2 regions of the Pseudomonas sp. NPDC099000 genome follow, and region 2 is predicted to be linked to the other one. Evidence: predicted binding sites of a transcription regulator. Region 2 holds the regulator's gene; the other holds the start of a gene.
What was found. The regulator sigma-54, encoded in region 2, starts transcription at its own class of promoters, with help from an activator protein. The targets are predictions, from matches to a motif close to ANTGGCATNNANNTTGCTNT.
Positions count from the first base shown of each region.

Region 1: ACIQV9_RS10415 (circularly permuted type 2 ATP-grasp protein) is a predicted target of sigma-54. The motif match lies at 4,081-4,100, and genes of this name have one in related genera.

Region 1 covers NZ_JBIWAF010000006.1:161,761-169,738, forward strand. The annotation lists gene ACIQV9_RS10400 (c-type cytochrome) at 1-744, shown strand, start outside; gene ACIQV9_RS10405 (transglutaminase domain-containing protein) at 865-1,680, opposite strand; gene ACIQV9_RS10410 (alpha-E domain-containing protein) at 1,677-2,627, opposite strand; gene ACIQV9_RS10415 (circularly permuted type 2 ATP-grasp protein) at 2,640-4,049, opposite strand; gene ACIQV9_RS10420 (ribonuclease E inhibitor RraB) at 4,449-4,790, opposite strand; gene ACIQV9_RS10425 (hypothetical protein) at 5,004-5,237, opposite strand; gene speE (polyamine aminopropyltransferase) at 5,448-6,323, opposite strand; gene ACIQV9_RS10435 (PLDc N-terminal domain-containing protein) at 6,579-6,770, opposite strand; gene ACIQV9_RS10440 (hypothetical protein) at 6,835-7,365, opposite strand; gene ACIQV9_RS10445 (ankyrin repeat domain-containing protein) at 7,533-7,978, opposite strand, start outside.
Region 2 covers NZ_JBIWAF010000007.1:87,911-95,888, forward strand. The annotation lists gene pmbA (metalloprotease PmbA) at 1-1,223, shown strand, start outside; partial or broken gene ACIQV9_RS11385 (FagA protein) at 1,470-1,627, shown strand; partial or broken gene ACIQV9_RS11390 (hypothetical protein) at 1,637-1,756, shown strand; gene ACIQV9_RS11395 (hypothetical protein) at 1,784-2,212, shown strand; gene ACIQV9_RS11400 (superoxide dismutase) at 2,214-2,825, shown strand; gene ACIQV9_RS11405 (ZIP family metal transporter) at 2,856-3,749, shown strand; gene ACIQV9_RS11410 (HPr family phosphocarrier protein) at 3,758-4,033, opposite strand; gene rapZ (RNase adapter RapZ) at 4,049-4,906, opposite strand; gene ptsN (PTS IIA-like nitrogen regulatory protein PtsN) at 4,909-5,373, opposite strand; gene hpf (ribosome hibernation-promoting factor, HPF/YfiA family) at 5,386-5,694, opposite strand; gene ACIQV9_RS11430 (RNA polymerase factor sigma-54) at 5,769-7,262, opposite strand; gene lptB (LPS export ABC transporter ATP-binding protein) at 7,447-7,978, opposite strand, start outside.

The DNA.
Region 1 (7,978 bases), on a different contig from region 2:
AACCTCGAGCTGGGCGCGAGCAGTCGCACCTGGCAGACAGAGGAATTGCTCAAGCACCCTCAGGTCCAGACCATCACCATCAGCGACGACGTTTCCTACAAGCGGGAGATGAGTTATCGCGCCGTTCCGTTGGCAGCGTTGTTGACCGGCATCAAGCCTGAAGATCATCTGCAAGCCGTGGCGCTGGACGGGTTTGCCGCAGAGCTGTCCGCGGCGCCGTTGCTGAACGCCAAAGGCGCGCGCGCGTGGCTGGCGATTGAAGACCCGGCCAAACCCTGGCCCGCGCTGTCTGAAGGTAAACCGGGTGCCGGGCCGTTTTATCTGGTTTGGGTCGATCCACAGGCCGGCAACATCAGCCCCGAGCAATGGCCCTTTCAAGTCGCGAGTATCAAGCGCATGGCGCCCGTGGCCGAGCGCTTCCCTGCCCTGCTACCTGATCCTGCGCTGAAGCCTGATGATCCGGTAAACAAAGGCTTTGCGCTGTTTCAGAAAAATTGCCTGGCCTGCCATCGATTGAACGGTGCCGGGGATGCGCAGTTCGGGCCGGACTTGAACATTCCGTTTAACCCGACCGAGTATTTTGGGGCGGATTTTCTGAAGCGCTACATTCGAGATCCGCAGAGTTTGCGCCAGTGGCCGCAGGCGAAGATGCCGGGGTTTGCGGCGACTGTGTTGCCGGATGGGGATCTGGAAATGCTGGTGGGGTATTTGAAGCATATGGCCGGGCGCAAGGTTAAGCCCTGATCCATTCCCTGTAGGAGCGAGGCTTGCCCGCGAAGGCGTAGTGTCAGTCGACATCAATGTGAATGACACTACGCCTTCGCGGGCAAGCCTCGCTCCTACAAAGGGGTTGTGGTGTTGCGGTTATTGTTGCTGGACGGAGATAACCGGCGAGGGCATCGGCGTCGGCGAAACAAACACCTTGGCATGCATCTGCTCACACCCACCACCCCGGCGCATCCCGCGCACCGGGCAGGCATCCAGGTAATCCAGGCCCACCGCCAGTTTCAAATGCCGCTCAGGCCGGGCCAGTTCATTGGTCACATCGAAGCTGTACCAGGCGTCATCGAGCCAGGCTTCGGCCCAGGCGTGGCTGGCCAGGTGCTCGCTGTTCTCGCTGTACAAATACCCCGACACATAACGCGACGGAATGCCCAGGCTGCGGGCACAGGCGAGAAACGCGTGGGTGTGGTCCTGACAGACGCCCGAACGCCCGGCGAAGGCCTGGGCGGCGCTGGTGTCGACTTCGGTGGACCCCGGCGTGTAGGTCATGTGCTGGTTCAGGCCATGCATCAAGTCGATCAGCGCCGTACGATCCCGGCGTTGCTTGCACTCCTTCTCGGCGAACGCACGCAGCGCCTCGTCGGCTTCGGTCAGCCGGGTGAAGCGCAGGAACGGCAACGCCGACTGGCTTTCATGCTCGGCTTCGCGCAGTTCATCGATGTCCACCTGGCCCCGGGCGCCGATGATGATCGCCTCGTGGGGTTCGTCCATGGTCAGCACATGCAGGATGTTGCCGAACGGATCGAGTTGCGCACGCACCGGGCGCGGCAGGTCGAGTTGCCAGCTGAGCACGTGCTGGCGCTCGCTGTCGTGGGGTGTCAGTCGCAGGTACTGGATGCTCGCCCGCACCTGATCTTCGTAGTGATAGGTGGTTTCGTGGCTAATGGAAAGTCTCATGCAGCCTCCAGGTAGGAACTGTGAATAGCGTTACCCAACTGACGCACCAGCGGGATGAATTCGGTTAGCCAGGCGTGCAGGCCTTCGTCGAGAATTTCGTTGATGCCGGTATAGCGCAGGCGCGCGTCCATCTCTGCCGCCAGACGTTGCGCGGGACGGCCATTGGCCCCCGGCAGTTGGGCAAGGATCTGGTCGATTTCTTCGGTGCAGGCGCGCAGGGAACGTGGCACATCGGCGCGCAGCAACAGCAACTCGGCCACATGCCGGGCACCGGGTGCGTCGCGGTAGATCTCGGTGTAGGCCTCGAAAGAGGACAGCGCGCGCAGCAACGCACTCCACTGGTAATACGCGTGAGCCGTGCCGTCGCTGACCGCTTCGGCTTGATCGCCGGCCATTTCATAGCGGGCGTCGAGCAGGCGCAACGTGTTGTCGGCCCGTTCGATAAACGTCCCCAGGCGAATGAAGCGAAACGCATCGTTGCGCATGATCGTGCCGTAGGACGCGCCACGGAACAGGTGGGAACGTTCCTTGATCCACTCGCAAAAACGGCTCATGCCGTAGCGACTCAAACCCTGCTCGGCGATTCCGCGAATTTCCAGCCAGGTGGCGTTGATGTTTTCCCACATGTCGGCGGTGATTCGGCCACGTACCGCATGAGCACTGGCCCGCGCCGAGCCCAGGCAGCTGTAGATGCTCGCCGGGTTGGCCGCGTCCAGTGCGAAGAAATGCAGCAGCCGTTCGGCGTGCAAATCACCGTGGCGCTCCAGGTAATCGTCCAGGGTGCCGGTAATCAGCAGCGGCATGGCCAGTTCGTGCAGACCGTCACCGCGACCATCCTGCGGCATCAGCGACAGCGAATAACTGATGTCGAGCATCCGTGCGAGGTTTTCGGCCCGCTCCAGGTAACGCGACATCCAATACAAATCCGAGGCAGTTCTACTTAACATGGCAGGCTTCCTTCAATCCTCGACCACCCAGGTGTCCTTGGTTCCGCCGCCCTGGGAGGAATTCACCACCAGAGAGCCTTCACGCAGGGCGACACGGGTCAAACCGCCGGGCACAACCCGGGTTTCGCGGCCAGACAATACAAACGGACGCAGGTCGATATGGCGTGGCGCGATGCCGTTTTCGACAAAGGTCGGACAGGTCGACAGGGACAACGTCGGTTGCGCGATATACGCGTGAGGCTTGGCTTTGATCCGCGCGCGGAACGACTCGATTTCCGCTGCGGTCGCCGCCGGCCCCACCAGCATTCCGTAACCGCCGGAGCCTTGGGTTTCCTTGACCACCAGCTCTGGAAGATTGGCCAGCACGTGGGAAAGTTCAGAAGGGTTGCGACACTGGAACGTCGGCACGTTCTTCAGGATCGGCTCTTCATCCAGGTAGAAACGGATCATGTCCGTGACAAACGGATACACCGACTTGTCGTCCGCGACCCCGGTGCCGATGGCATTCGCCAGCACCACGTTGCCGGATCGGTAGGACGACAGCAGCCCTGGAACCCCGAGCATCGAGTCCGGGTTGAACGCCAGCGGATCGAGGAACGCATCGTCGAGGCGACGGTAAATCACGTCGACCGCCTTCGGCCCGTCCGTTGTGCGCATGAACACCTTGTCGTCACGCACGAACAGGTCCGCACCTTCCACCAACTCGACGCCCATCTCCCGCGCCAGGAAGGCATGCTCGAAAAACGCGCTGTTGAAGCGACCCGGCGTCAGGACCACCACGCTCGGGTTATCGATCGGGCTGGAGCTTTTCAGGGTGTCGAGCAACAGGTTCGGATAATGGTCTATCGGAGCGATGCGCTGGGCCGAGAACAACTCGGGAAACAGCCGCATCATCATCTTGCGGTCTTCGAGCATGTAGCTCACGCCGCTGGGTGTACGAAGGTTGTCTTCAAGCACGTAGTACGTGCCGTCACCATCGCGCACAAGGTCGACGCCGGAGATGTGCGAATAGATATCGCGGTGCAGATCGAGCCCTTGCATTGCCAGCTGGTATTGCTCGTTGGCCAGCACTTGCTCGGCCGGGATGATGCCGGCCTTGATGATGCGCTGCTCGTGGTAGAGGTCGGCGAGGAACATGTTCAACGCCTTGACCCGCTGGATACAGCCGCGCTCGACGATCCGCCATTCACTGGCGGGGATGCTGCGCGGGATGGTGTCGAAGGGAATCAGGCGCTCTGTCCCCTGCTCATCACCGTAGAGCGTGAAGGTAATCCCGGCGCGATGAAATAACAGATCGGCCTCGCGTCGCCGTTGTGCCAAAAGCTCGTCAGGCGTCTCGGCCAGCCAACGGGCAAACTCCCGATAATGCGGGCGGACCTGGCCGCCGGCATCGTACATCTCATCAAAATAGGTGCGGATCATGCCGTACTCCTTGTCACCCGGACATCTAGGCTTCGCAAGGCCCGTGCCATCGGCAGAAACGCTTTGTTATCAATCAGTTAGATAATCACGCCGTTTGCACCGCACCAATCCTGTGCAGCAAACGTCCCAAGCTGATCGCCCCCGCTTCATTGCAAGGCGACGTTGTCGCCTATCACCAGCATAGTCAGAGTTGATTTCACTGCCCGGCTGGCGGTGCGGATAATCCGCGCATCCGCTGCAAAACCTGAACGAACTTCCCTTTAGCCGCCTGCTCAGGCGGTTTTTTTTGCGCCGGGATTCTTGTTTCAGGGTTTTGCCGAGGGGATATTCCGAGCGCCATAAACGAAAACGGCCAACCCGAAGGTCAGCCGTTGCTGAGCGTTGTCACTGTTCATAACGTTATGCGAGTCGCCCTCGTACTTCCTGCTTGACGCCCCACCCTTCGAGGATGCCGCCCAGAGGCTCAACCACGGCCTCGAAACCCTGCTCGAAATCGCCGATGTCATCGTAGGTGGCGTACATGACTTTGCTCAGTTCGAGCGCCCATGCGCCGTCATCGCGCACACTGATCTGCGCGTTCAAGGATTCACCCTTGTATTGCCCTGCCGCCCTGCGTGCCCGCTCCTCGTCCGGGAAAATGGCGTAGAACTCGATGGGATGGAATCGTGAAAAATCGAAACCGCCTTCTTTCATGCGGCGCAACACGCTGCTGCTGATGTCTTCTTGATAGGCTGTGCTCATGAAACGTCCCCCTCAAATTGATGGATAGACTTTCCGTATTCCCGGCACGCGCAACCGATTGGTGCGAGCGATGCGGCAACAACGTTGCCGGTGGGAAGCAAGCATGTAGCTGACAAGACCAGACCTTAGCGATCCGTTCGCTGATCTCGATTGCAGAGTAGCCCCAAGACAGAGGCGCTGCCAAGGCCTGGATAAGAATGAGACAGGGGTTGTTCAGATTGGCGTGATGCTGAGGATTTCAATGCTGTTCTGGGTCTTGAGACTTTTGACACTTGCGTCGGCAGTTCGCCCTTCCAGATCATTCAGATCAAGTTCGGCGGCGACAGGAAGGAGCCGGGCCTTGATGAGTTTCGCGGCGTGCTCGTTGTCCGGGCACTCGTCGCACTCAAAGACTTCATCGACTGTTTCACCGTGATCATCCACGAAAGTGATTTTCCACTTTTGCATCAGTGCCTCCTCGAACAAACCCGCAAATGGGCTTACAACCATCTGGACTTTTGGCCTGAGTGATCGTTCAAACGGATTACCGCACGCCAGCATGAAACACATGGAACCTGTGGGAGTGAGCTTGCTCGAGATAACGGTGTGTCAGCCAACATCAATGTTGAATGACACTCCCTCATCGCGAGCAAGGGGGGTTATGCGCACATCTTCAGTTTAGTCGTTGCTTGGCTTGTTCACCGCTTGCAGAACGTATTGCGGCAAGGCGAAGGCGCCGATGTGGATTTCCGGGTTGTAGTAGCGGGTGATGATGCCGCTGCCGGCGAAACGCTGTTGCAGGGTTTCACGGGACAACTTGCGATAGGCGGTGTTAGTCGCGCCCCAGGCAAAAGTCATCGAGCCGCCGATGTAGGTCGGCACCGCGGCCTGGTAGAAGTGCCAGTCCGGGAACAGGCTGCGCAGGCGACCCGCGGTGGTTTTGACTTCTTCGATCTGCATGAACGGCGTGCCGTTCTGGGTCACCAGGATGCCGCCTTCGTTCAGGCAGCGACGGCAGGCCTGGTAGAAGTTTTCAGAGAACAGCACTTCTCCCGGACCGATCGGGTCGGTGGAATCGGAAATGATTACGTCGAATTTTTCGGTGGTGGTGGCGACGAAACGCATGCCGTCGTCGATCACCAGGTTCAGGCGTGGATCATCGAACGCACCCTTGGAGTGGTTCGGCAGGAATTCCTTGCACATGTCGACCACGGTGCCGTCGATCTCGACCATGGTGATGTGCTCGATGCTGCGGTGCTTGGCCACTTCACGCAGCATGCCGCCGTCACCACCACCGATGATCAGCACGCGCTTGGCGGTGCCGTGCGCCAGGATCGGCACGTGGGTGAGCATCTCGTGGTAGATGAATTCGTCGGCCTCGGTGGTCTGGATCACGCCGTCCAGCGCCATGACCCGGCCCATGCGCGGGTTTTCGAAAATTACCAGGTGCTGGTGTTCGGTGCGCACTTCGTGCAGCAGTTTTTCCATGCGAAAACGCTGGCCGTAGCCTTCGTAGAGGGTTTCCAGGTAGTCGCTGGTGGTGATGTTGCTCATGGGAAGTGCTCCGATGAATGCGGGTGGCAACGGACGGTTACCCGCCCATGATGGCCAATCGATCGGCTCGATTAACCGGGAAAGGCGCGCATTCTACGTTGCGGAAGATGACAGGTCGAACGTCACTTGATGAGCCGACACAATCCCTTGTAGGAGCGAGGCTTGCCCGCGAAGAACGATTACACGGGTTAACAGAAAGACCGAGTTATCGTTCTTCGCGGGCAAGCCTCGCTCCTACAGGGATCGGTGTTGGGATCAGATCCGGACATTGCCCCGTGGCCCGGCGATGGCCCAGATGATCAGGCCCAGGACCGGCAGCAGCAGGATCAGCAGCACCCAGATGATTTTCATCCCTGTGTCGGCGCCACTTTTGAGCACGTTGATGATTGCCCAGATGTCCAGGACAAGAATAATCAGGCCAATCAGGCCGTTGAACGTGGAACCCATGGTGTCGCTCCCGAAGAGTGGTGTGCACTCTTAGGATAGCCGGGCCTTGCGAGGGTTCCGTTTTTTAAACGTGGACCGCGATTTTCAAGGCTTCGAGCGATGGCGCGGCGGTAATACCCACTTCGGCGCACAACTCGAGCACGCGCGGTACGTCGTTGCCGAAGACCAGCACCACTTGCAGTTCGTCGTCGAGCAACTGGCTGAAATTCATCAGCGTGTAACCTCCGTTTTCCTTGTTCATGCTGCCCATCTGCACCTGAATACGGTTGAGCGCGGTCAGGGCTTCGGTCTTGGCCAGTTGCTTGGGTTTGATGTTGAAATCAACACCAGGGCCGAACGAGGCGACGATCTGGGCGAACAGATCCACGTAGGTGTCGGCCTGGAACAGCACGGTTTCCGGCAGGCTGCCAACAACGACCCACTCACCCAGTGGAATCGGGAAGGAGTCGTCGTAGTTGATATCCGGATTGGCCGTCAGAAAAGCCTCGGGATCGGCGTAGGCCTGAACCGCTTCGTCAGCGACTTTCAGGATTTCCTCATCGCTCATGCACCCGGAGCTGATTTTAGTGATGAGTTCGACGAGTGCGGCTTTCATGGGGGCGGATCCTGTAGCGAGTGAATTTTGAGGGCGCGAAGGATAGCGCAATATGCCCAAGGTTTGCTTTTTGTAGGAGCGAGGCTTGCCCGCGAAGGCGTAGTGTCAGTCGACATGAACGTAAATGACACTACGTCTTCGCGGGCAAGCCTCGCTCCTACAGGGCGTTACGCCAGCAACTTCTCTAACTGCGCGGTGGTATCGACAGCGCCCAGGGTCTTCGCGGCATCCAGCGCGGTCACGCCATTGGCATCCTTGGCTTTCGGATCGGCGCCTTTGCTGATCAGGTAATCGACGATTTCGACGCGGTTGAACATCGCCGCCATCATCAGCGCGGTGCGGCCGTCGAAGGACGAGCCTTCCACTTGTGCACCACCCTCGACCAACGCCTTGACCACCGCCAGGTCGCCCTTGAACGCGGCGCCGGCAATCGGGCTCTGGCCGTTGTCGTTGCGGATTTCCGGATCGGCCTTGTGTTCCAGCAGCACTTTTACCGTCTCCACGTGGCCGTGGTAGGCGGCGAGCATCAGCAAGGTATCGCCCTTGTGGTTGCGCAGGTTCGGCGGCAAGCCTTTGGTCAGCAGCGCAGCCATCATGGCCGCATCGCCCTCGC
Region 2 (7,978 bases):
AGGGCCTGTCCACCTCGGTGCGCCAGCGTGAAGTCGAAACCGTCGAATTCAACCGCGACCAGGGCTTTGGCATCACCTTGTACGTCGGTCAGCGCAAAGGCTCGGCCAGCACCTCGGCCAGTGGTCCTGAAGCAATTCGTGAAACCGTCGCGGCGGCGTTGGCCATCGCCAAGCACACCTCCGAAGACGAAGCTTCCGGCCTCGCGGATGCCGCGCTGATGGCCAGGGATCTGCAGGATTTCGACCTGTTCCATGAATGGGACATCACTCCGGAGCAAGCCATCGAACAGGCGCTGACCTGTGAAGCAGCGGCATTTGCTGCCGACAGCCGGATCAAGAACGCCGATGGCACCACCCTTAGCACCCATCAAGGCTGCCGCGTTTACGGCAACAGTCACGGTTTCATCGGCGGTTACGCGTCGACCCGACACAGCCTGAGTTGCGTGATGATCGCCGAGGCCGATGGCCAGATGCAGCGCGATTACTGGTACGACGTGAACCGTCAGGGCAACTTGCTGGCCGACCCGGTGAGCATCGGCCAACGCGCCGCGCAACGGGCCGCGAGCCGATTGGGCGCCCGTCCTGTGCCGACCTGCGAAGTGCCGGTGCTGTTTTCCGCGGAACTGGCCGGTGGCTTGTTCGGCAGCTTCCTCTCGGCGATTTCCGGCGGCAGTCTGTATCGCAAGTCGTCGTTCCTGGAAGGTACGCTGGGTCAGAAACTGTTCCCGGAATGGCTGACCATCGATGAGCGTCCGCACTTGATGCGCGCCATGGGCAGTTCGGCGTTCGACGGTGATGGCTTGGCGACTTACGCCAAACCGTTCGTCGAAAAAGGTGAGTTGGTCTCCTACATCCTCGGCACTTACTCCGGCCGCAAGTTGGGCATGCCGAGCACCGCCAACGCGGGTGGCGTGCACAACCTGTTCGTCACCCATGGTGATGAAGATCAGGCCGCCTTGCTGCGCCGCATGGGTCGCGGCTTGCTGGTCACCGAGCTGATGGGCCAGGGGCTGAATATGGTCACCGGCGATTACTCTCGTGGTGCAGCGGGTTACTGGGTCGAGAACGGCGAAATCCAGTTCGCGGTCCAGGAAGTGACCATCGCCGGCAACATGCGTGACATGTTCAAGCAGATCGTTGCCGTCGGTAATGACCTGGAATTGCGCAGCAACATTCGCACTGGTTCGGTGTTGATTGAGCGGATGACTGTGGCCGGTAGCTAAACCCCCGACCGTTACACAAAAAGGCGCGCTATCTATCGGATGGCGCGCCTTTTTTATTGGACTCACGCAAAACCCTGTGGGAGCGGGCTTGCCCGCGATGACGGAGTATCAGGCAACGAAGATATTGAATGTGATGGCCTCATCGCGGGCAAGCCCGCTCCCACAATGTACTCGGTACATCGCTGGGGTTGTTTTGGTTCTCATTATCATCTAATAATAAATCTCATTAACGAATGAGCCCGGATCATGAGTTCAGCCTTGCACGAGCAGCCTTACCTCGAAAGCTGCGCTGGATGAGTCGCCAGATCCGTTGCGCGATGGACCCCGACGAGCCGCGTCTGATCGAGCATTACCTGGCTGAAGGCCGGTATCTGGCGTGTTGCACGGCCACTTCGCCCTGGACATCGCCGAAAAAGAAGGCCTATCAGCAGGGGCGGCCGTTGATCGATGTCGCCCTGGAACACACCGACCTGACGCGCAGCCAACTGGAAGAATTGCTCAATCCAGAGAAGCTCACCGCAGACGGCGTGTAATCACCGCTACCGCTTTGGAGGCTCACCATGGAGCACTGGAAACGCACGATCGAAAGGGCCAATCGCCATTTCATGCTGGGCGAATTGGTCGATGCCCGCGAGGCTTACTTGCAGGCCCTTGCCCTGGCCCAGGTGTTGTTCGAGCGCTGGGCGGATGCCGACGAAGCGGTGGCGGCCTGCGTGATTTCCCATCACAACCTGGCGGACCTGCATTTGCGTCTGAACCAGCCGGAGGAGAGCGCCGAATACTTGTGCGCGATCCATCAGCGGTTGTTGCAGACCCTGCAGGACCCGCGCCTGGCCCCGGCCCTGCGTGAAGCCGCGCTGCGCCAAAGCAGCAAAACTTATGTCGAGCTGCTGAATTTCATCAGCGAACACTGCGAATACCCGCGCACCCACCGTTTGCTGCACACCGATACCGCATCGCCTGCGCCTCTACATCATGGAGTCCATTGAAATGGCTTTTACCTTGCCTGCCCTGCCTTACGCTTACGATGCCCTGGAACCGCATATCGATGCGCAAACCATGGAGATCCACTACACCAAGCACCATCAGACCTACATCAATAATCTCAATGCCGCGGTCGAAGGCACCGAATTTGCCGAGTGGTCGGTGGAAAAGCTGGTCGCCAGCGTCCAGCAACTGCCGAAAAAACTCCGCGCGGCGGTGATCAATCAGGGCGGCGGCCACGCCAACCATTCGCTGTTCTGGGAAGTGATGGCGCCTCACGGCGGCGGCAAACCCGACGGTGCGCTGGCCAAGGCGATTGATGAGCAACTGGGCGGTCTGGACAGTTTCAAGGATGCGTTCACCAAAGCTGCGCTGACCCGATTTGGCAGTGGCTGGGCGTGGCTCAGCGTCACGCCGCAAAAGACCCTGATTGTGGAAAGTAGCGGTAACCAGGACAGCCCGTTGATGAATGGCAATACGCCGATCCTTGGCCTGGACGTCTGGGAGCACGCTTATTACCTGCAATATCAGAACCGTCGTCCGGAATACATTAATGCGTTCTACAACGTGATCATTTGGCCTGAAGTCACTGCGCGTTATCAGGCTGCGCTGGTTTAAGTCCTCTATAAAAACAATCCAAGGCTGACTATGGGCACTGAAACACTGGCAATCGGCAGCGGACGAATGTTTCGTTACGCGTTGGGATCGCTGTTGCTGCTGGCGGGCATGTCGTTATTGGTCGCCCATGGGCTGGCGTGGCTGAATCTCGAACCCAAACTGTTGCGTGCTCTGCAGGGCGGGGCGATTTGCGCCCTGGGCACTGCGTTGGGTGCGGTGCCGGTGCTGGTGATTCGGCGGATGCCACAGGCGGTCAGCGACACACTGCTCGGTTTCGGTGCCGGGGTGATGCTTGCGGCGACGGCGTTTTCGCTGATCGTTCCGGGTATCTCCGCTGCTGAAAGCCTGGGGCTGACTCCCTGGGCGGCCAGTGGCCTGATCAGCTTCGGCATCATGCTCGGCGCGTTCGGGCTGTTTCTGGTGGACCGAAAGGTGTCTGGCGCTTCGCCGGAAATGTTCGTCGGAACGCTGGAGCGGCCATTCATCCCGCCACGGATCTGGCTGTTTGTGTTTGCCATCATTGCCCACAACATTCCTGAAGGCATGGCGGTCGGAGTCTCGGCCGGTGGTGGAATGCCCGATGCTGACAGCCTGGCCATGGGCATCGCGTTGCAGGATGTGCCGGAAGGACTGGTAATCGCGCTGGTGTTGGCCGGGGCGGGAATGTCGCGGGTCAAGGCGTTCCTGATAGGTGCTGCGTCAGGTCTGGTCGAGCCGGTCTTCGCGCTGTTGTGCGCCTGGCTGGTGAGCCTGGCCGAATTGCTGTTGCCGTTGGGATTGGCGTTGGCGGCGGGTGCGATGTTGCTGGTGGTCACCCATGAAGTCATCCCCGAGTCGCGGCGCAATGGTCACGACAAGCTGGCGAGCCTTGGCTTGTTGATCGGGTTTTGTTTGATGATGGTGATGGATACTGCACTCGCCTAGGCGAGTGCTTAGCCGCCTTCGCCGAAGTAGTCGTTGATCAAATCCACCAATGCTTGCAAGGCATCGTCGGCCTGCTCACCTTCGGTACTCAGGTGAATTTTTGTTCCCTTGCCGGCGGCGAGCATCATCATGGCCATGATGCTTTTGCCGTCTACCATGGACTCGGGAGTACGTCCGACCCGTATCGTGCAATCCTTGAACTCACCGGCAACGCCAACGAATTTTGCCGAAGCACGGGCATGAAGGCCCAGCTTGTTGATGATTTCTATTTCCCGAGCAGGCATCGCGATGTGAATCCTTTAGCTGAGGTCGCGGTGGCGAACCTGGACGTTCTTCAGGGATTGTTGCAGGACCTGGCCCAGACGTTCGGTCAGGTAGACGGAGCGGTGATGCCCGCCGGTGCAGCCAATGGCAATGGTGACATAAGCGCGGTTGCTGGCGGCAAAGCGCGGCAACCACTTGAGCAGGTAAGTGGAAATGTCCTGAAACATCTCTTCGACGTCCGGTTGTGCCGCCAGGTACTCGGCCACCGGTTGATCAAGCCCGGACTGATCGCGCAATTCCGGCTTCCAGTAAGGGTTGGGCAGGCAGCGCACGTCGAACACCAGGTCGGCATCTACCGGCATGCCACGTTTGAATCCGAAAGATTCCACCAGGAACGCAGTGCCGCTATCTGGCTGGTTCAACAGGCGCAACTTGATGGTATCGCGTAGTTGATACAGGTTCAGGTTGGTGGTGTTGACTTTGAGGTCCGCCAGATCGGCGATCGGCCCCAGCAAACTGGTTTCGTCCTGAATCGCCTCCGCCAACGAACGGTGGGCAGTACTCAGCGGGTGGCGACGGCGGGTTTCCGAGAAGCGTTTGAGCAAGGTCTCTTCGTCGGCGTCCAGGTACAACACATCGCATTTGATATGCCGACTGCGGACTTCTTCCAGCAGCTCCGGAAACCGCGATAGATGACTCGGCAGGTTGCGCGCATCGATAGATACAGCAACCAGCGGTTGTGCGAGTTCAGTATGAATCAGCGCTCGCTCGGCCAGTTCCGGCAGCAATCCGGCGGGCAGGTTGTCGATGCAGTAGTAGCCGTTGTCCTCGAGAACATCGAGTGCGGTACTTTTACCTGAGCCGGAACGGCCACTGACGATGATCAGGCGCATGATTAATGACCGTTTTGCTCGTCCAGGACAACCTGATACAAGGCTTCATTGCTCGGGGCGCTGCGCAGTTTTTCGCGGACTTCCTTGCGATCGAGCATGCTGGCGATCTGGCGCAGTAGTTCCAGGTGGGCATCGGTAGCGGCTTCCGGGACCAGCAGAACGAACAGCAGGTCAACCGGGGCGCCGTCGATGGCGTCGAAATCGATGGGTGCATCGAGGTGCATCAAGGCACTAATGGGTGAGGTGCAACCCTTGAGGCGACAGTGGGGAATGGCGATGCCGTTGCCAAAACCGGTAGAACCGAGTTTTTCACGGGCGACCAGGCTCTCGAAAACATCCTGCATGGCCAGATCCGGCACTTCGCGGTGGATAAGGTTGGCAATTTGCTCGAGGGCTTTCTTTTTGCTGCCGCCCGGCACGTTCACGAGGGAACGGCCGGGGGTCAGGATGTTTTCAAGTCGGATCATGGGTTGGGAGTGTTAACGACCGGTCGCGCCCTGAAGGAGGCTTTGGGTCTTTTCCTTATGCTTTTTGAGTTGTTTATCCAGCTTGTCGGTCAGTGCGTCGATCGCCGCGTACATATCGGTATGCTCCGCGTTTGCGACCACTTCATTGCCGGGAATATGCAGCGTGGCTTCGATTTTCTGCTTGAGCTTTTCGACCGTCATCGTGACCTGCACGTTGGTGATCTTGTCGAAATGCCTCTCTAATCGTTCGAGTTTTTCGCCGATGTAGGCGCGCAGAGGTTCGGTCACTTCCAGTTGGTGTCCACTGATGTTGACTTGCATACAGCTTCTCCTTCGTTGCCAGTGCATAAAGCGGTAGATCAGATGATCTACCACTGGAACGCTGTGGCGTGGCTCTACATCAACCGCTTGCGTTCGCTCGAAGGCGCGATCCCTAGAGATTCGCGGTACTTGGCGACGGTGCGGCGAGCCACCTGAATGCCTTGTGCCTCCAGTAAACCAGCGATCTTGCTGTCACTCAACGGCTTTTTCTGATTTTCCGCGGCAACCAGTTTTTTGATGATCGCGCGGATCGCTGTGGACGAGCATTCACCGCCTTCGGAGGTGCTGACGTGGCTGGAGAAAAAGTATTTCAGTTCATAGATGCCCCGAGGGGTATGCATGAATTTCTGCGTGGTCACCCGTGAAATCGTCGACTCGTGCATCCCCACCGCTTCGGCGATGTCATGCAGCACCAGCGGTTTCATCGCTTCGTCGCCGTACTCCAGGAAGCCGCGCTGGTGCTCGACAATCTGGGTGGCCACTTTCATCAGGGTTTCGTTGCGACTTTGCAGGCTTTTGATGAACCAGCGGGCTTCTTGCAACTGATTGCGCATGAAAGTGTTGTCGGCGCTGGTGTCGGCGCGGCGCACAAACCCGGCGTATTGGGCGTTGACCCGCAGTCGTGGCACCGATTCCTGGTTCAGCTCGACCAGCCAGCGCTCATTGTCCTTGCGCACGATCACGTCAGGGACAACGTACTCGGCTTCACTGGACTCGATCTGCGAGCCCGGGCGCGGGTTGAGGCTCTGCACCAGCTCGATGACCTGGCGCAATTCATCTTCCTTGAGCTTCATGCGACGCATCAGCTGGCTGTAATCACGGCTGCCGAGCAGGTCGATGTAGTCGGTGACCAGACGTTTCGCTTCGGCCAGCCAAGGCGTCTTGGCTGGCAGTTGGCGCAATTGCAGCAGCAGGCATTCGCCCAGGTTGCGGGCGCCAATGCCGGCTGGTTCGAATTGCTGGATGCGGTGCAGGACGGCTTCGATTTCGTCCAGTTCGATGTCCAGTTCCGGATCGAAGGCCTCGAGAATTTCCTCGAGGGTTTCGTCCAGGTAGCCCTGATTGTTGATGCAGTCGATCAGGGTCACGGCGATCAGGCGATCGGTGTCGGACATCGGTGCCAGGTTCAGTTGCCACAACAAATGGCTTTGCAGGCTTTCACCGGCCGATGTGCGGGTGGTGAAATCCCACTCGTCGTCATCATTGCTCGGCAGGCTGCTGGCGCTGGTCTGGTAGACGTCTTCCCACGCGGTATCGACGGGCAGCTCGTTGGGAATGCGCTCGTTCCAGTCGCCTTCCTCGAGGTTATCCACCGTCGGGGCGGTTTCCTGGTAAGAGGGTTCCGAAATATCGGCGTTGGGGAGCTGTTCGGCTTTGTCGGCCAAGGGGTCGGCGTTATCGAAGTCGTCGCCTTCTTCCTGGCGTTCGAGCATCGGATTGGACTCCAGGGCCTCCTGGATTTCCTGTTGCAGGTCCAGGGTCGACAATTGGAGCAGGCGGATGGCCTGTTGGTGCTGAGGTGTCATCGTCAGCTGCTGGCCCATTCTCAAGACTAGCGATGGTTTCATGGCAGGGGCTTAACACCTTATTCGCCGGCGCACATGCGCCATCCACTACAGGGCGCCGGAGCGCCAAACATAAGCAAATTATATGCCCGAAACTGCAGCGTTTGCCTAGAGCGCTGTAACAATAAAAAAGTATTGATTTTTTATCGAGACAAGCGCTCGGACAATCAGCCAGACACCTTAGCGCTTAAAGGCGGAATTCGTGGCCCAGATACACTTCCTTGACCAGTTCGTTGGCCAGGATGGTGGCGGAGTCACCTTCGGCGATCAGTTGGCCATCGTTGACGATGTAGGCGGTTTCGCAGATATCCAGGGTTTCACGGACGTTGTGGTCAGTGATCAGCACGCCAATGCCTTTGGCCTTGAGGTGGTAGATGATCTGTTTGATGTCGCCCACCGAAATCGGGTCCACACCGGCGAATGGTTCGTCGAGGAGGATGAATTTCGGGTTGGTGGCCAGTGCCCGGGCGATTTCCACCCGGCGACGCTCACCGCCGGACAGGCTCATGCCGAGGTTGTCGCGGATATGGCTGATGTGGAATTCCTGCAGCAGGCTTTCCAGCTCCTTGCGACGCTCGGCCTTGTCGAGTTCCTTGCGGGTCTCGAGGATGGCCATGATGTTGTCCGCCACCGACAGTTTGCGGAAGATCGACGCTTCTTGCGGAAGATAGCCGATACCGGCCTTTGCACGGCCGTGCATCGGTTGGTGGCTGACGTCC